Regions from separate parts of the Aurantimonas sp. DM33-3 genome, predicted to be linked through region 3. Evidence: predicted binding sites of a transcription regulator. Region 3 holds the regulator's gene; each other region holds the start of a gene.
What was found. The regulator LexA, encoded in region 3, represses DNA repair genes until DNA is damaged. The targets are predictions, from matches to a motif close to TGTTCNNNNTGTGTTCNG.
Positions count from the first base shown of each region.

Region 1: a site for LexA is predicted at 5,261-5,278, ahead of rmuC (DNA recombination protein RmuC). Genes of this name have one in related genera too.
Region 2: a site for LexA is predicted at 3,949-3,966, ahead of H9Q09_RS17755 (putative DNA modification/repair radical SAM protein). Genes of this name have one in related genera too.

Region 1 covers NZ_JACSGS010000013.1:65,517-71,966, reverse strand. Annotated here, with positions in the region: gene H9Q09_RS16615 (DMT family transporter) at 78-983, opposite strand; gene H9Q09_RS16610 (pyrimidine 5'-nucleotidase) at 1,072-1,791, shown strand; gene H9Q09_RS16605 (hypothetical protein) at 1,858-2,166, opposite strand; gene H9Q09_RS16600 (serine protease) at 2,342-3,823, opposite strand; gene rmuC (DNA recombination protein RmuC) at 4,046-5,227, opposite strand; gene def (peptide deformylase) at 5,393-5,905, shown strand; gene fmt (methionyl-tRNA formyltransferase) at 5,923-6,450, shown strand, end outside.
Region 2 covers NZ_JACSGS010000015.1:50,578-57,027, reverse strand. Annotated here, with positions in the region: gene H9Q09_RS17770 ((2Fe-2S)-binding protein) at 1-390, shown strand, start outside; gene H9Q09_RS17765 (xanthine dehydrogenase family protein molybdopterin-binding subunit) at 485-2,830, shown strand; gene H9Q09_RS17760 (xanthine dehydrogenase family protein subunit M) at 2,967-3,773, shown strand; gene H9Q09_RS17755 (putative DNA modification/repair radical SAM protein) at 3,980-5,224, shown strand; gene H9Q09_RS17750 (UdgX family uracil-DNA binding protein) at 5,328-6,450, shown strand, end outside.
Region 3 covers NZ_JACSGS010000001.1:450,537-456,986, forward strand. Annotated here, with positions in the region: gene H9Q09_RS02505 (peptidyl-prolyl cis-trans isomerase) at 1-106, shown strand, start outside; gene trpD (anthranilate phosphoribosyltransferase) at 103-1,134, shown strand; gene trpC (indole-3-glycerol phosphate synthase TrpC) at 1,131-1,946, shown strand; gene moaC (cyclic pyranopterin monophosphate synthase MoaC) at 1,943-2,443, shown strand; gene glp (gephyrin-like molybdotransferase Glp) at 2,440-3,681, shown strand; gene lexA (transcriptional repressor LexA) at 3,725-4,444, shown strand; gene H9Q09_RS02535 (ComEC/Rec2 family competence protein) at 4,539-6,450, opposite strand, start outside.

The sequences.
Region 1 (6,450 bases), on a different contig from region 3:
CGGTTCCCTTGCGGCCGCTTCGGTTTGCTTCGCTGCGACTTGAACTGCCGCGGCGCTGGCCCGGCGCGAACGCGCTGTCAGGTGGTCGTGCCCAGCAATGTCAGGATGCCGGCGACGATCAGCAGGCAACCCGCCAGCTCCAGCCGGGCGATCTTCTCGCGGAACCAGAACACCGACGAGGCGAAGGTGAAGATCAGTTCGATCTGGCCGAGCGCGCGGACATAGGCGACCTTTTCCAGCGTCATGGCGGTGAACCAGCAGGCCGAGGCCGAGACGCCCACGAGCCCGACCAGCAGCGCCGGCCGCCAGGCCCTGGCGACGGCGACGAGTTCGGCCCGGTCCTTCAGCGCCATCCAGACGAGCATCACGGCGGTCTGGATGCCGGTCGCCCAGACGAGCGTCGTCGCCGCCCGGGCCAGTACGCCGCCCTCCTCCAGCGACAGCGACGCGCCGCGGAAGCAGACGGCCGAGATGCCGAAGAAGGCGCCCGAGGCGATGCCGATCCCCGCCTCGCGCGACAAGAGCGCCCGGCGCAGGCTGGTGCCGCCCTTGCGCCCGGCGATCGAGATCAGCCCGACGCCGAAGGCGCCCGCCAGGATCGCGCCGAAGGCGAGCCAGGAGATCGTCTCGCCGAGGATGATCAGGCCGAAGATCGCCGCCTGCACCGGCTCGGTCTTGGAATAGGCCGTGCCGACCATGAAATTGCGGAAGCCGAACAGATAGACCAGCAGGAAGGTCGCGAGGATCTGGGCGATGCCGCCCGCCGCCACGGCGACGAGAAAGGTCGCGTTCACCCCCGGCAGGGTGGCGCCTCCGACGAGGTCGAGCGCCACGATGTAGAGCACGGCAAAGGGAAAGCCGAAGCCGAAGCGCGCAAAGGTCGCGCCGGTCGAGCCCATCCGGCCCTTCAGCTGTCGCTGCAGCGACGAGCGGAGGTTTTGCAGGAAGGCGGCGGTGATGGTAATCGGAATCCAGAGCGGCACGGGCGATCCGTCAGTTTGTCTTACCGCCCTCGCTCCCCTATTCGGCGACGCTTGGCAAGGCGCCCGACGCTCGAACCTTCCGGACCCCATGACCGCTCACTCGCCGATCCGCCAGACCGCCGATGCCCGCCCGCAGGATTTCGCCCATGTGACGGAGTGGGTCTTCGATCTCGACAACACCCTGTATCCGCGCCACACGAACCTGTTCTCGCAGATCGACCAGCGGATGACGGCCTTCGTCTCGGATTTCCTGACGCTGCCGAAGGACGAGGCGCGGGTGGTGCAGAAGGATTTCTACCGGCGCTACGGCACGACCCTGCGCGGCCTGATGCAGGAGCATGACGTCGATCCCGACGCCTTCCTGCAATATGTCCACGACATCGACTATTCCTGGCTCGCCCCCGACATCGCGCTGGGCGATGAGATCCGCGCATTGCCGGGTCGCAAGTTCATCTTCACCAATGGCGATCGCGGCCATGCCGAACGCGCTGCACGTCAGCTCGGCATTCTCGACCATTTCGAGGACATCTTCGATCTCGTCGCGGCCGGGCTGGTGCCCAAGCCGGCCTCGCAGACCTACGACAAGTTCCTCGGCCTGCACCGGGTCGATGCGGAGCGCGCCGTGATGTTCGAGGACCTGGCGCGCAATCTGGAAGTGCCCAAGGCGCTGGGCATGCGCACGGTGCTGATCGTGCCGCGCAATCTGGAAGAGAGCTTCGGCGATGTCTGGGAACACGAAGGCCGCGACGGCGAGCATATCGACTTCGTCACCGACGACCTGACGACCTTCCTGCGCTCCATCCGCTAGGTGCGATGCAAAAGGGCGACCGGATGAAATCCGATCGCCCTGCCTGCTCGTCACGTGTGACGGGTGTCAGTCGCCGAGAAGCGACCGGTTCGGGCGCGCCAGCCCGGCCTGCCCGTCGGTCGCCGCATCCGCCATGAGGTCGGATTCGGCTTTCCCGCTCTTGGGGCCCTTCTGGTTGGCCTCGAAGATCGCTTCCATCTGCTCGGTGCCGTTGGGCGCCGTGCCGCCCTTCGCCTGCTCGCGCTCGGCCTTGCTCTGCGCATCGAGATCGCTGCGCTCCGCCGGGTGCTTCTCGCCGTCCTTGGCCATGTGCTGCGGCGTGTCGCGATCCTGCTGGTCGCGCATCATCTGAGAGTCCGTGTCGGTCTTCGTCATTGCAATCTCCTGTCCCGGGTCACGGCGCAACGCGCCGGTGATCTTGCTGAAGCAACGCCGCGTCGAGGACGCGGGTTCCGGAACGGCCGGTCAGCACGCACCAACGCAAAATGCCGCCGACGGCAGAGAACCGGCGACGGCATTCTTCATGGATTGCCCGGGAAAGGCCGCGAATTCAGCGACCGACGCAGATGATCGGCAGGACCGAATCCTTGACCGCCGCGGTGGCGTCGGGGACGCTTTCCAGCGGCAGCGAGGCGTCGGCGGTCTCGTAGGCGACGGCGTTGCGGTCGAGGAATGCCACGGCCGCATCGGGGCGGACGGCGAAATTGATCGACTGCGGGATGTCGCCCGTCGCATCGGCGACCGCCACCGCATTCAGCTTGGCGGTGACCACGCCGACGACACGTCCCGCCAGATCGACGAGGGGACCGCCGGAATTGCCCGGCTGCACCGGCGCCGAGATCTGCAGATAGCGCTCGTCATTGGCCAGCCCCAGAAGCGACGAGACGTTGCCGCGGGTCACGTTGAGGGAATCGGCCAGGATCGAACGCAGCGGATAGCCGAGCGCCAGGACGTCCTCGCCCAGACGTGGCTTCGTCACGGACATTGCCAGCGGCTCGCCGACCACACCATCGACCTTGACCAGCGCCAGATCGTTGTCGGTATCGAGGATCGTCTTCGTGGCGACCTGCTGTTCGCCGACGAGCACGCTGGTGCAGGCCCGCACCACATGGGCGTTGGTCAGGAGCCAGCCATCCTCCGAGACGACGAAGCCGCTGCCGGCCATGTCGAATTCCGGCTTCTGGGAAACCGGGGCCGGCGCGGTCTTGGCGGGTGCCGGCGACGGCATCTCGAAGAGGTTCGGCTGCTTCGGATCGACCGAGGCCATCGCATAGCGGGATTCGAAGGCACCGTTGGTGTGGCTGCGGGCCAGCAGCGCCGAGAAGGCGTTCGGCTCGCGCGAAGCGACCAGCGGCGCCTGCGGCTCGCCGGCGAAGGGCTCGAACAGATTGCCGGCCACGGCCACATAGGGCCGCATCACCTTCGCCCGGTCCTTGGCGTAGGACACCGAGAACCCGCGCAGATCGCCGCCCTTTGCGGAGAAGCGCATGACATAGTGATGGTCGCCGGCATTGCCGTCGAGGGTGAACCACTCGCCACCGAACTCGGCATTGGCGACGCTGCGGTCGGGGGTCGGCGTGCTGAGAACGTCGAACAGGCCGCGCAGGGTCTGGCCGGTGCCGGCGATGCGGACGGTCTCGATCTCGACTGTCTTGTCGGCGGCGCGCCACAGGTGGCCGACATCCGTCGGCCCCAGGTCCTCGACGAGACGCATCGGCAACGGCACGCGCTGGCCGGTCACCGCATCGTCGATCAGCGCCATGCCGGTCGCCGCTTCGGCACCATCGGACTTCTGGATCAGGAGACGCAGCATCGCCTCGTCGATGACGCCGTCCGCGACCATGCCGTGCCGGGCCTGAAAATCGCGAATGGCGCGCAGCGAGGATGCCGCGATGTGGCCGTCGAAGGCACCAGCGTAGTCGCCGGTCCAGGACAGGCGGATCTGCAGGCCCTTGCGGAAATCGAGATCGGTCTGGTCGTTGTAGGCGACGGCGAGTTGCGAGCCCTGCGCGCCGAAAGACGGCGTCGCCATGGGCATTGCGCCCAGAGCCAGTACCGTCATCAAAACCCGGGCCGAGCGCCGCATGTCATCCCCCATCATCAACCGGTGACAGACAAGCAACGTAGGATGCGCGAAATCGATCCACGAGTCCTTTACTTTTTCTTAATATGGTTGCGAATGCAATTCTTCCTGCCACTGACGAAAGTTCCGCCAGTAGACATCCGGCCTGTTGCTGTCCGCGTCTGATAGCAGTCAGACGGCGCCCGGTGCCGCGCGTGTCACCGGCCCGGCGGCCGTTCCGTCATCGTCGAGCTCGGCCGCCTCGATCCGCTCGCCGCGCCGCATCAGCTTGTCGGTCGACACCAGAATCTGGTCGATGTCGCGTCCCGCCTGTCCGAAATGCGTGCGCAGCGCCGACACCCGCGCGTCGAGCCGGACGAGATCCTCGCCCAGAAGCCGGACCTCCTTCTGGATGCGCCCCGCCTCGGCCCGCATCCGGGCATCCTTGAGGATCGCCTGCACCACCTGGATCGACAGGAGCAGCAGCGATGGCGAGACGATCACCACCCGCGCCCGGTAGGCCTTCTGGACGATGTCCTCGAAACGCTCGTGCAGTTCGGCGAAGACCGCTTCGGACGGCACGAACAGGAAGGCCGTGTCCTGGGTCTCGCCGGGGATCAGGTATTTGTCGGCGATGGCGCGCACATGCACGTCCATGTCGCGGCGCATCCGGCTGGCGGCGAAGGTCCGCGCCTCGTCGCTCTCGGCCTCGCGCAGGGCCGTGAAGGCCTCCAGCGGAAACTTGGCGTCGATCGCCAGCGACGGCGCGCCGTTCGGCATGCGGATCAGGCAGTCCGGCCGCTTGCCGTTCGAAAGGGTCGCCTGGAAGGAATAGGCGGCCGACGGCAGCGCGTCGGCAACGATCGCCTGCATCCGCCCCTCGCCGAAGGCGCCACGGCTCTGCTTGTTGGACAGGATGTCCTGCAGCCGCACGACCTCGCCGGCAAGCCCGCGGATCTCGCCCTGCGCCCGGTCGATCACCGCCAGCCGTTCGGTCAGGGCGGTAAGCGAGGCGCTGGTGGCCGTGCCGGTCTCGCGGATCGACTGGCCGACGCGGGTGGACAGCCCGTCGAGCCGTTCGGCGAGCGTGCGGGTCAGGTCCGCCTGCCGCGAGCCGATGATCTCGGCCATGGTCTGCATGCGGCCGGTGATCTCGGCCTGGGAGCGCAGCACAGCGTCGAGCCGCTCCGACGCCTCGCTGTCGCTGCGGTCGGCCTGATCGCCCGCCTCCCGCGCGGCACGGCTCGCCCGCCGCCACAGGACGAAGAACAGGGCCGCAAGCCCTGCCAGCAACGCTTCGGCCAGCGTCAGCGGATGATCGCCGAGAAAGATGACGGGAGCCGAGAAGGCTGCGGCGAAGGCGGCGCTGTCCATGACCGAACTCTAGCGGGCGACCCTTAACGAATCGGGACCAAAACGCGAACATAGACCATCCGGCCACGCCTGACGACGGCGGGGCCATCATCCGGGCCTGCGGAAAGCCGGCCTCGGCCTTCATCCGAGATTGACCGGCTTCGTGCCAGCCATTACCTGAACGCCATGACGATCAAGCCCCTCATCATCCTGCCAGACCCGGTTCTGCGCCAGACCTCCAAGCCTGTCGAAACGGTTGACGACCAGGTGCGTCGCCTCGCCGACGACATGCTGGAGACGATGTACGATGCCCCCGGCATCGGCCTTGCCGCGATCCAGATCGGCGAGCCGCTGCGCATGATGGTGATCGACGTCTCCAAGGAAGAGGAGGAGAACGCGCCGCGCATCTTCCTCAATCCGGAGATCCTGACGACCTCCGATGCGGTCAGCGTCTACGAGGAAGGCTGCCTGTCGATCCCGGACTATTACGCCGAGGTCGAACGGCCGGCCGAGGTCACGGTGCGCTATCTCGGCCTCGACGGGAAGATGCACGAGGAAACCGCCGACGGCATCCTGGCGACCTGCGTGCAGCACGAGCTGGACCATCTGAACGGCGTCCTGTTCATCGACCACATCTCCAAGCTGAAGCGCGACATGGTGGTGAAGAAGTTCACCAAGGCCGCCCGCAGGACCGCCTGAGCGACGCGGAGGGGACCATGGCGCTGCGCGTCGTCTTCATGGGAACGCCGGCCTTCTCGGTGCCGACGCTCGCCGCCCTGGCGGCGGCCGGTCACGACATCGCCGCCGTCTACACCCAACCGCCGCGCAAGGCCGGCCGCCGCGGCCTGACGCTGACGCCGTCGCCGGTTCAGCGCGAGGCCGAACGGCTCGGCCTGCCGGTGCGCGCGCCGCTGAACTTCAAGGACCCGGCCGACCGCGAGGCCTTCGCCGCCCTCGACTGCGACGTCGCCGTGGTGGTCGCCTACGGGCTGCTGCTCCCCCAGGCGGTCCTCGACATGCCCCGCCAGGGCTGTCTCAACGGCCACGGCTCGCTGCTGCCGCGCTGGCGCGGTGCCGCGCCGATCCAGCGCGCCATTGAGGCGGGCGATGCCGAAACCGGCATGATGGTCATGCGGATGGAAGCCGGCCTCGACACCGGCCCGGTTGCGCTGACCGCCGAAACCCCGATCGCCGCGACCGACACGACCGCCGAACTGCACGACAGGCTGGCGGAGATCTGCGCG
Region 2 (6,450 bases), on a different contig from region 3:
ACCGGCACCCATGTCGGCTGCGACACCTCGCAGTGCGGGGCCTGCGTGGTCCATGTGGACGGCAAGGCCGTGAAGTCCTGCACCATGCTGGCCGTCCAGGCCTCGGGCGCCTCGGTGACGACGATCGAGGGACTGGCCGACGGCGCCGAGCTGCATCCGGTGCAGACGGCCTTCCGCGAGCATCACGGCCTGCAGTGCGGCTTCTGCACCCCGGGCATGATCATGACGGCGGTGGATCTGATCCGCCAGCACGGCAGCGCGCTCGACGAGAAGGCGGTGCGCGACGGCCTCGAGGGCAATATCTGCCGCTGCACCGGCTACCACAACATCGTCAAGGCGATTCTGGCCGCCGCCGGCGCATCGCAGCCGCAGCAGGTCGCGGCCGAATAGGGAGGCAGGGCGGCCTTCGGGTCGCCACGGATCAGGGCGGCCGCAGCGATCCCGACGGTGATCCCGGCCCCCAGCGAAAATTGGGAGGTTTTCTATGGGTATCGAAGGCATCGGCGCAAAGGTTCTGCGCAAGGAGGATCGCCGGTTCATCACCGGGCGTGGCCGCTATGTCGACGACATGGTCGTGCCGGGCATGAAATACGCGGCGTTCGTGCGCTCGCCCCATGCCCATGCCACGATCTCCGGCATCGACATGGACGAGGCCAAGGCGATGCCGGGCGTCATCGGCATCCTGACCGGCGAGCAGCTGCAGGGCGACGGCATCGGCAATCTGATCTGCGGCTGGGCGGTCTCCTCCAAGGACGGCACGCCGATGAAGATGGGCGCCTGGCCGGCGCTGGCGGTCGAGAAGGTCCGCCATGTGGGCCAGGCCGTCGCGGTGGTCGTCGCCGAGACCCAGATGCAGGCACGCGACGCGGCCGAAGCGGTGATGGTCGACTATAACGAGCTGCCGGCCGTGGTCAGCGCCGTCGAGGCGCTGAAGGATGGCGCGCCGCAGCTCCATCCGGAAGCCGAGAACAACCTGATCTTCGACTGGGAGCTGGGCGACAAGGGCGCGACCGACGCGGCCTTCACCAATGCCGCGCACGTCACCAGGCTGCACATCGTCAACAACCGGCTCGTGCCGAACCCGATGGAGCCGCGCGCGGCACTCGGCCATTACGACGCCGCCGACGACCACTACACCTGCTGGACCACCTCGCAGAACCCGCATGTCGCCCGGCTGGTGATGAGCGCCTTCTACAATGTCGCGCCGGAGCACAAGCTTCGGGTGATCGCGCCGGATGTGGGCGGCGGCTTCGGCTCCAAGATCTACATCTATCCCGAAGAGATCGTCTGCCTGTGGGCATCCAAGCGCACCGGCGTGCCGGTAAAGTGGACGTCCGATCGCACCGAGGCGTTCCTGACCGACGCCCATGGCCGCGACCACGTGACCGAAGTCGAGATGGCGCTGGACGCCGACAACAAGATCCTCGGCCTCAAGGTCGACACGGTGGCCAATCTGGGCGCCTACATGTCGCTGTTCTCGTCGGCGACGCCGACCTATCTCTACGCGACGCTGCTGTCGGGCCAGTACGACATCCCGGCGATCCACGCCAATGTCAGGGCCGTCTACACCAACACCGTGCCGGTGGATGCCTATCGCGGCGCCGGCCGGCCCGAGGCGACCTACGTCATCGAGCGGACCATGGAGACGGCGGCGCGCGAGCTCGGCGTTTCGCCGGCGGAACTGCGCCGCAAGAACTTCATCCGCTCCTTCCCGCACCAGACGCCGGTCATCATGGCCTATGACGCCGGCGATTTCGACGCGACGCTGGATGCCGGCATGCAGGCGGCGGACGTCGCCGGCTTCGAGGCCCGCCGGGCCGAGGCACAGTCGCGCGGCAAGCTGCGCGGCCTCGGCATGAGCTGCTACATCGAGGCCTGCGGCATCGCGCCGTCGAAGGCCGTGGGCTCGCTCGGCGCCGGCGTCGGCCTGTGGGAATCGGCCGAGGTCCGGGTCAATCCGGTCGGCACGATCGAGATCCTCACCGGCTCGCACAGCCACGGCCAGGGCCACGAGACGACCTTCGCCCAGCTCGTCGCCGAGCGTTTCGGCCTGCCGGTCGACAACGTCCAGGTGATCCATGGCGACACCGACAAGGTCCAGTTCGGCATGGGCACCTACGGCTCGCGCTCCGGCGCGGTGGGCATGTCGGCGATCCACAAGGCGCTCGACAAGGTCGAGGCCAAGGCCAAGAAGATCGCCGCGCATCTCCTGGAAGCCGACGAAGGCGACATCGTCATCGAGAATGGCGAGGTGAAGGTCGCCGGCACCGACAAGTCGCTCGGCTGGCACGAGGTCTGCCTCGGCGCCTATACCGGCCACAATCTGCCGGACGGCATGGAGCCGGGCCTGAAGGAAGGCGCGTTCTACGATCCGACCAACTTCACCTTCCCGGCCGGGTGCTACATCTGCGAGGTCGAGGTGGATCCGGAGACCGGCACCACCGAGATCGTGCAGTTCGTCGCCGCCGACGATTTCGGCCGGGTGATCAACCCGATGATCGTCGAGGGACAGGTGCATGGCGGTCTCGCCCAGGGCATCGGCCAGGCTTTGCTGGAAGGCGCCCATTACGACGAGACCGGCCAGCTCGTGACGGCGTCCTACATGGACTACGCCATGCCGCGGGCCTGGGACCTGCCGATGTTCGACGTGTCGACCAACGAGACGCTGTGCCCCGGCAATCCGCTTGGCATGAAGGGCTGCGGCGAGGCCGGCGCGATCGGTTCGCCGCCGGCCGTCATCAACGCCATCACCGATGCCATCGGCAACAACGACCTGACCATGCCGGCGACGCCGCAGAAGGTGTGGCGGGCGCTCCACGCCGTCACCTGACGGCGACCTGATCGTCCGGCGGCCGCAGACCGGCCGCCGGCAGCCTTCCGGGACCCCTGGTCCCATCGAGACAGCCGCGCCGCGCGGCCCGCGCCTGGACAGGACAGGCGCGACCCGGCGCCAAGGGAGACCTGAGATGTACGAGACCACCTATCATCGCCCCTCGACCCTCGACGAGGCCGTCCGGCTGGTCGGCGACAGCGGCGGGGAGGGCAAGTTCCTCTCCGGCGGCATGACGCTGATCCCGACCATGAAGCAGCGTCTGGCCGCGCCGACGGCGCTGGTCGATCTGCGCCATGTCGCCGAGCTCAAGGGCATCAGCGTCGAGGGCCGCTCGATCCGCATCGGCGGCGGCACGACCCATGCCGAGATCGCCGCCCATGAAGGGATCAAGTCGACCTGTCCGGGCTTTGCCTCGCTGGCCGGGCTGATCGGCGACATCGCCGTGCGCCACATGGGCACGATCGGCGGCTCGGTCGCCAACTACGATCCTGCCGCCGACTATCCGGCCGCCCTGAAGGCGATGGGCGCGACGATCCACACCTTCAAGCGCGAAATGCCGGCGGACGAATTCTTCGTCAGCCTGTTCGAGACCGCGCTGGAAGAGGACGAGATCGTCACCGCGGTGTCCTTCGAGGCGCCGGACCAGTGCGGCTACGAGAAGTTTCGCAACCCGGCCTCGCGCTACGCCATGTGCGGCGTCTTCGTCGCCAGGCGCGGCGATGGCGTGAAGGTCGGCGTCACCGGCGCGGGCTCGAACGGCACGTTCCGCTGGGAAGCCGCCGAGCAGGCGCTGTCGGCGAATTTCGACGGCTCCGCCATCGAGGGGCTGTCGGTCGATCCGAGCGACATGCTGGCCGATCTGCACGGCTCGTCGGATTATCGTGCCAACCTCGTCAAGGTCGTCACCAAGCGCGCGGTCGCCAAGGCGCAGTCGCACTAGGCGCCGGCAACCCTTCCATGATGCGACGGCCGGGTTTTTGCCCGGCCGTTTTCGTTTGTGGCGTCGTCGCGCAGGACGGTTTCCCGCCTCCGATGCAGGCCGAAGCGCCCAAGGCGGCTCCGGGGCCACCACCTGCGACAGCCTGTAGCAGGGCAATCCGGCCGCGACCGCTCGCAGGAACATTCCGAGAACCCTATACAGGCGGGATGGCCAAGACCACGCTCATCGACAAGCTGGCGATCCTCTCGGACGCCGCCAAATACGACGCCTCCTGCGCGTCCAGCGGCTCGACCCGCCGCGACTCGTCGAAGTCCGGCGGCATCGGCTCGACCGAGGGCTCGGGCATCTGCCATGCCTACGCCCCGGACGGGCGCTGCATCTCGCTGCTCAAGATCCTGATGACGAATTTCTGCGTCTATGACTGCGTCTATTGCGTCAATCGCTCGTCGTCGAACGTGCCGCGGGCGCGTTTTTCGGTGCAGGAGGTCGTCGACCTGACGATGTCCTTCTACCGGCGCAACTACATCGAGGGGCTGTTTCTCTCCTCCGGCATCATCCGCAGCTCCGACTACACGATGGAGGAGATGGTGCGGATCGCCCGCAAGCTGCGGCTGGAGGAGAATTTCCGCGGCTACATCCACCTGAAGACGATCCCCGACGCCGCACCGGCGCTGATCGAGGAGGCGGGGCTGTTCGCCGACCGCCTGTCGATCAACATCGAGCTGCCGACCGACGTGACACTGGAAGCCTTCGCGCCGGAAAAGAACCCGCGCGATATCCGCAGGTCGATGGGGCATCTGCGCGCCAAGATCGAGGAGCACAAGGGCGAGAAGCGGGACCGTGCCAAGCCGAAGCGCTTTTCGCCCGGCGGCCAGTCGACCCAGATGATCATCGGCGCCGACGGATCGGACGACGACGCGATCCTTGGCCGGTCGGAAAATCTCTACGGCAATTATCATCTGAAGCGCGTCTATTACTCGGCCTTCTCGCCGATCCCCGACGCCTCGAGCCGGCTGCCGCTCTCCAAGCCGCCGCTGATGCGCGAGCACCGGCTTTACCAGGCCGACTGGCTGATGCGCTTCTACGGCTTCGACCGCGGCGAAATCGTCGCGGGCGGCGACGGGGGCATGCTGGATCTGGCGATCGACCCGAAGCTCGCCTGGGCGCTGAAGCATCGCGAGCGGTTTCCCGTCAACGTCAACCGTGCCGACCGCGAGATGCTCTTGCGGGTGCCGGGTCTCGGCACGCGGGCGGTGAACCGCATCCTGTCGACGCGGCGGCATCGCAGCCTGCGCCTCGACGACGTGGCGCGGCTCTGCCAGTCGGTGGACAAGGTTCGGCCGTTCATCGAGGCGCTCGACTGGTCGCCGGGCGCGGCGACGGACAGCGCCGGTTTGCGCGAACGCTTCGTGCCGAAGGTGCAGCGGACGGCCCAGCTCGAACTGTTCTGAGCGTCGCGCCTTACACAAGCCGCCGGCCGGGCCGCGGGGCATCGGCGGGAACCGCGGCACCGTCATGCAGGTTTCATTTCGTCCCGCAGGCGAGCCCGATCCCATGTATGTTGCGTGTCTTTCCTTCTCCGCCGATTTCGACGCGTGGCGCCAGGCGGCGCGCACGGCGCTGGCGCTCGGCGTGCCGCCGGATGAGATGAGCTTCACGGTCGGTGACGAAACCGCGGGCCTCTTCGCCGAGCCGCTGCCCCCGGCGCCCGCCGGCGCGCCGCAGCCGACCGCGCCGAAGGCGTTTCCCGAACTGGCGGCCAAGCTGGTCTGCCATGCCGATGCCGACCGCTTCGTCTTCGCCTATCGCCTGCTGTGGCGCCTGCAACGCGAAAAGAAGCTCCTGGAGATCGCGTCGGACCCGGACATCCTGCGCGCCGCCGAGATGGAAAAGGCGGTCCGCCGCGACAGCCACAAGATGAAGGCCTTCGTGCGCTTTCGCGAGATCGAGGACGACGAAGGCCGCCGCCACTACGTCGCCTGGTTCGAGCCGTTCCACCACATCGTCGAACACACCGCGCCGTTCTTCGCCCGGCGCTTCGCCGGGATGGTCTGGACGATCCTGACGCCGGAACGCAGCGCTCATTGGGACGGCTGCGAGCTGACCTTCCTGCCCGGCGCGACGAAGGACATGCGGCCGGAGGGCGACGACATGGAGGCGCTGTGGCTCACCTATTACGCGTCGATCTTCAACCCGGCGCGGCTCAAGGTGAACGCCATGCGCGCCGAGATGCCGAAGAAATACTGGGCAAACATGCCCGAGACGGCGCTGATCAAGCCGCTGATCGCCGGGGCCGAGGCGGCGTCGCGGCGAATGATCGAGACCGCGCCGACCTTGCCGAGCCTGCGGCACGAACGCCAGAAGGAGCGCGACATGGCACGACAACCCGATCTGGCGGCGCAGCCGGCAGACAAGCGCCCGACATCGATCGCCGCGGCGCGCGAGGCGGCCAGCCACTGCCGCGCCTGCCCGCTCTGGGAGCCGGCGACCCAGACGGTGTTCGGGCGAGGGCCGGAGGATGCACCGGTCATCTTCGTCGGCGAGCAGCCGGGCGACCAGGAGGACATTGCCGGCGAGCCCTTCATCGGGCCGGCGGGAAAGGTGTTCGACGCGGCGTTGGGCGAGGCCGGGATCGACCGCAGCCGCGCCTATGTCACCAATGCCGTGAAGCACTTCA
Region 3 (6,450 bases):
GCTGGAGAACGACATTCTGGAGACCTACGTGTCGCTGCTCCAGAACGACACCGCCATCGCCGTTCACCCGGCGGGCATCGAGCGGGCAAAGGCGCTGATCCGTTGAGCCAGAGCCTGAAACCCTTCATCGCCAAGGTCGCGGCGGGCGAGACGCTGGACCGCGCCGAGGCCGGCGAGGCCTTTTCGGTCATGATGTCCGGCGAAGCGACGCCGTCGCAGATCGGCGGCTTCCTGATGGCGCTGCGCGTGCGCGGCGAGACCGTCGACGAGATGGCCGGCGCGGTGGACGTCATGCGCGCCAACATGCTGCGGGTCGAGGCGCCGGCGGAGGCCGTCGACATCGTCGGCACCGGCGGCGATCACGCCGGCACCCTGAACGTCTCCACCTGCTCCGCCTTCGTTCTGGCCGGCTGCGGCCTCGTCGTCGCCAAGCACGGCAACCGTGCCCTGTCGTCCAAATCCGGCGCGGCCGATGTCCTGATGGCGCTCGGCGTCAATGTCGACCTGAAGCCCGATGCCATTTCGCGGGCCCTCGCGGACGCCGGCATCTGCTTCATGTTCGCGCCGACCCACCACGCCGCCATGCGGTTCGTGGGCCCGAGCCGCGTCGAGCTCGGCACCCGCACGATCTTCAACCTGCTCGGACCGATGTCCAACCCGGCCGGCGTCGGCAAGCTGCTTCTGGGCTCGTTCTCGCGTGAATGGCTGGTGCCGATGGCCGAGACGCTGCGCGCGCTCGGCACCGAATCCGCCTGGCTCGTCCATGGCGACGGTCTCGACGAGATGACGGTCTGCGGCACGACCGAAGTCGCGGCGCTGGAGAATGGCGAGATCCGCCAGTTCGCCATCGAGCCGGAGGATGTCGGTCTGCGCCGCTGGCCGCTGGCCGACATCAAGGGTGGCGACGCCGCGACCAATGCTACGGCGTTGCGCGCCGTTCTCGACGGAGCCGACAACGCCTATCGCGAGATCGTCCTCCTGAACGCGGCCGGCGCACTGGTCATGTCGGGCCATTCGGCCGATCTACGCGAGGGCATCGCCAAGGCGGCCGACGCCATCGACAGCGGCCGCGCCCGCGCCGCGCTGGAGCGGCTGGCCGCGGTCACCCAGGCGATTGCGGGGGAAACCAAATGAGCGACATCCTGCAGAGGATCGAAGCCTACAAGCGCGAGGAGATCGCCGCCGCCAAGCAGCGGATCTCGCAGGCCGATCTCGAAGGCCAGTTCGCGTCCGTCGAGCCGCCGCGCGGCTTTGCGGCGGCGCTTGGCGCGCGCCATCGCGCCGGCGAGTTTGCGCTCATCGCCGAAGTGAAGAAGGCGAGCCCGTCCAAGGGCCTGATCCGCGAGGATTTCGACCCGCCCGCCCTCGCAGCCGCTTATGAGCGCGGCGGCGCCGCCTGTCTCAGCGTTCTCACCGACACGCCGTCCTTCCAGGGCGATCCGTCCTTCCTGACGGCGGCGCGCGCGGCGACGAGCCTGCCCGCGCTGCGCAAGGATTTTCTCTACGACACCTATCAGGTGGCCGAGGCCCGCGCCTGGGGCGCCGACGCGATCCTCATCATCATGGCCGCGGTCGACGACGCCCTTGCCCGCGACCTCGAAGCCGCGGCCGTCGCCTATGGCCTGGACGTGCTGGTCGAGGTGCATGACGAGGCCGAGACCGAGCGGGCGCTTGCCCTCGCCTCGCCGCTGCTGGGCATCAACAACCGCAATCTGCGCACCTTCGAGACCTCGCTGGACACCGCGGAGCGGCTGGCCGCCCTCGTGCCCGACGATCGCGTCCTGGTCGGCGAAAGCGGCATCTTCACCCATGCCGATTGCCAGCGTCTCGCCGGGCACGGCATCCGCACTTTCCTCGTCGGCGAGAGCCTGATGCGTCAGGAGGACGTCGAGGCCGCGACGCGGGCGCTGATCGGCGGCGATCCTGCCATCACGGTGCCCGCATGAGCGATCCGCGCGACGCCACGCTGACGCATCTCGACGCCACCGGCGCCGCGTCCATGGTCGATGTCGGCGACAAGGAGCGCACGCGCCGCGTCGCTGAGGCCGAAGGCTTCGTGATGATGGAGCCGGCGACGCTCGACCTGATCCTGGCCGGCGAGGCCAAGAAGGGCGACGTCATTGGCATTGCCCGCATTGCCGGCATCATGGGCGCCAAGAAGACCCACGACCTGATCCCGCTCTGCCATCCGCTGATGCTGGAGAAGATCGGTGTCGAGATCACCGCCGAGCCTGCGCTGCCCGGCCTGCGGGTCACCGCGACGGCGCGGGTCGGCGGCAAGACCGGCGTCGAGATGGAGGCGCTGACGGCCGTCTCGGTCGCCTGCCTCACCATCTACGACATGGCCAAGGCGGTCGACCGCACCATGACCATCAGCGGCATCCGCCTCCTGGCGAAATCCGGCGGCCGCTCCGGCGACTGGTCGGCGGACGCCGCGTCGTGAGTCTCATCCCCGTCGAGGAGGCCTATCGTCTCCTCGTCGAGGACGCCCGCCCCCTCGACCGAACCGAGACGCTGCCCCTGCGCGACGCGTCGGGCCGCATTCTGGCCGCGGACCTCGCCTCGCGGCGCACCCAGCCGGCCTTCGACGCCTCCGCCATGGACGGCTACGCGGTCCGCGCCGCCGACCTTGGCGACAAAGCGCCCTTCCCCTCCCTGCGGCTCGTCGGCGAATCGGCCGCCGGCCATGCCTATGACGGCACGCTGCAGCCAGGCGAGACCATCCGCATCTCCACCGGAGCGCCGGTCCCGGCCGGCGCCGACGCCATCCTGATCCAGGAGAACGCCGACCGGCGGGACGGCACCGTCACGGCGACGGCGCCGGTCGTCGTCGGCCAGCACATCCGCCCGGCGGGAATCGACTTCGCAGCCGGCACGCCGCTTCTCACCGCCGGCACCGTGCTCACCCCGGGCGCCATCGCGCTGGCCGCCAGCGGCGGCCATCCGTCGATCCCGGTACGCGGCCGGCCCCGCGTGGCGATCCTGGCGACCGGTGACGAGCTCGTCCTGCCCGGCGAACCCATCGGCCCCTCGCAGATCGTCGCCTCCAACACCTTCGGCGTCGCTGCGCTGGTGCGCGAGGCCGGCGGCCTGCCGCTGAATTGCGGGATCGCGCCCGACCGGGAAGCGGCCATCGATGCCCAGCTGACGCAGGCGATCGCCGACGGCGCCGATATCTTCGTCACCATCGGCGGCGCCTCGGTCGGCGACCACGATCTCGTCGGCAAGGTCTTCGCCGCCCATGGCGTCTCCCTCGACTTCTGGAAAGTGGCCATGCGCCCCGGCAAGCCGCTGATGGCCGGCAGGCTGGGCGACATGCGGGTCGTCGGCCTGCCCGGCAACCCCGCCTCCTCCATGGTCGCCGCCACCCTCTTCCTGGCACCGCTGGTCCGGCGCCTCGCGGGCCGTCCCGCGCGTCCGCTGTACCGCCGGGGCGTTCTCGCCGCGCCGATGTCGGACAATGGCGACCGCACGGATTTCGTCCGCGCCCGGATCGAACCGGATGGCGCCGGCCCACCCCGTATCGTGCCGTTGTCGCGCCAGGATTCCTCGCTGCTGTCGATCTATGCTGCGGCCGATGCCCTGCTCGTGCGCCCGGTCCGCGCCGCACCGGCCGAAGCAGGCGATCCCTGCGATTACGTCCCCCTGACGGCGCTGGAGCCACTTGCGGAACACAACTAGAACAGATAGGTTTGTTCAGGTTTTGTTTTGAGGAGTCGCCCGGATGCTGACGCGCAAGCAGCACGATCTTCTGGTCTTCGTGAACGATCGGGTGCGCGAGACTGGTGTGCCCCCGTCCTTCGATGAAATGAAGGACGCGCTGGACCTGCGGTCCAAGTCCGGCATTCACCGCCTGATCACCGCGCTCGAGGAGCGGGGCTTCATCCGCCGCCTGCCCAACCGGGCCCGGGCGCTGGAAATCCTGAAACTGCCCGAGTCGATTCAGGGCAACCGCCCGGCACCTGTCGGGCGCACCGGCTTCAAGCCGAGCGTCATCGAAGGCAGTCGCGATACCGCCCGGCCCGCCCCCACGGCGCAACCGGCGCCGGCCAAGGCGTCCGCCTCGACGGCCATCCCTGTCATGGGGCGGATCGCCGCCGGCGTGCCGATCTCGGCCATCCAGCACAACACCCATTCCATCGTCGTTCCGCCGGACATGCTGGGCAGCGGCGAACATTACGCCCTCGAAGTGAAGGGCGATTCGATGATCGAGGCCGGCATTCTCGACGGCGACACGGTGGTCATCCGCCGGGGCGACACGGCGACGCCGGGCGAGATCGTGGTCGCCCTCGTCGACGACGAGGAAGCGACCCTGAAGCGCTTCCGCCGTCGCGGCGACACCATCGCGCTGGAGGCGGCCAATCCGGCCTATGAAACCCGGATCTTCGGCTCGGACCGGGTCAAGGTCCAGGGCAAGCTGATCGGCCTGATCCGCCGCTACTGACCGCTCCGGACGGAACGCGGTCGGTGCAGAACGGGTGATAGGTCCTCGCGACTCGCGCCCGAAGCGTTGAGGCCCGAAACCGGCTCGTCCTCGCTCAGGGCCCAACCGTCGCGGTTCGGCCTGAACCGGCCGGGCCCCCATTGCTGACGGTCGCCGAGGCCGGCTGCGTGACGGGTACCGGCGGGTCTGGCGCGGCTGGCTTGCGCCAGTATTCCGGCCAGGGCGCCAGCCGGTGAACGTTCCAGCGTTCGGGCGGATCGCTGACCGCCGGCACGATGCGGGGCCGGCCTGTCGCCGCCTCCCGGCCGATCGCCAGCGAGCCGGTCCGCCGCAGCGTGCGCAGCGTCACCAGAAAGGCGCCGGATCGGCATTCCGTCAGCCGGATCGCCCGTGAGACGATGGCAACATCCGCCTCGTCGCAGGCATCGCCCGTGCGGGCATAATCCTCAGTCCAGACCACCCGCAGGCCGCCGCGCGTGGTGAAGCGGCAGTATTTGGCCGCGCACTCGGCGGGAATCGTCGCACGGATCCGCTCGGTGTCCGTGCCCCGCGGCGCCCGCGCCTCGAAGGCCCGCTCCCATTGTTCCGCGATGAAACCGCTGGGCCTTGCACGAAGGAAAGCAAGCTGGCCCTCCGCCGCGAGAGTCGCGACCTCCTTGCCGTCCTCGAAGATCAGCAGTTCCGGTGGGACCGTCCTGTCGGGCGCTGCGACGAATCCGGCGAGTGCCAGCGGCAGGCCAAGCCAGCGCAACCGGCTTGCCAGACAGGACGCGGTGAGGATCGCCGCCGTCAGCAGCAGAAGTCCCGATGCGGTCATGCGTCCGATCGCCTGGTCCGGCAGCCAGGCATAGACGTTGCGGGCGATCTCGAGGACGAGCCAGAGGCCGGCACCCATCGCCTGGAACGGCCAGGCGTCGAGCCCGAACGGAATCAGCAGCGTTCCCACCAGCGCCAGCGGCATGATCCACAGCGTGAAGAGCGGCATGGTCAGGAGATTGGCGACGAAGCCGAAGGCCGCCATCCGGTGGAAGTGATAGGCGGCATAAGGCGCGGTTGCCGATCCCGCCAGAAGCGACGTGACCATGATCGCAGAGAGCGCGACCAGGATCTTGCCGGCGACGCCCCTATCCGTCTCGCGGCCGCGTTCGCGCCCCGCGCGCCATTGCGACAGGGCCGCATAGCCGCCGATCAGCGCCACGGTCGCCGCAAAGCTCATCTGGAAGCTGGCGGTCATCACCGCATGCGGAGCGACGAGGATGACGACGATGGCAGCGATCGCCACGTTGCGAAGCGTCAGGGCGGGGCGGTCGATCAGCACGGCGCCGAGCATGATCGCCAGCATCACGAAGGATCGCTGGGTCGCGACATTGGCGCCCGAGATCGCCAGATAGATCGCCGCGACGGCCAGCGCGACAAAGGCCGCAATCTTCTTCGCCGGCAGGCGCAGCGAGATGGCCGGCACGAGGGACAGCGACGACCGCACGGCCAGCATGGCGAAGCCGGCGACGATCGCCATGTGCAGGCCCGAGATCGACAGGACGTGGGCGAGCCCCGTGCCGCGCAGCCATTCGCGGGCATCGTCGGGGATACCGGCGCGTTCGCCGGTGATGAGGGCCGCGGCGATGGCGCCTTCCCGGCCGCCGATCACCATGCTGATGCGCTCGGTCAGGGCGAGGCGCGTCTGCGTCTGCAGATGCCGCAGTTCGGCCAGAAGACCGCGTCCATCGTCGCTTGCCGTGGACGGCGTCGGCTCGGCCTCCGGCGCGCCGAGCGAATAACCATAGGCTCCGATCCCGGCAAAGAACGGCGCCATGGCAAAGTCGTAGCTGCCGGGAAATGCCGGACCGGACGGCGGCCCGAGCCGGACGAGGCCGCGATAGAGGCCGCCGGGCGCGATCGGCTCATGTCGGCTGCCGACGACGATGCGCACTCGCTCCGGCGGTCGCGACAGGACTGGCCGCTCGGTTTCTGCGACTGCGATCACATAGCGATAGCGTCCGTCCTCC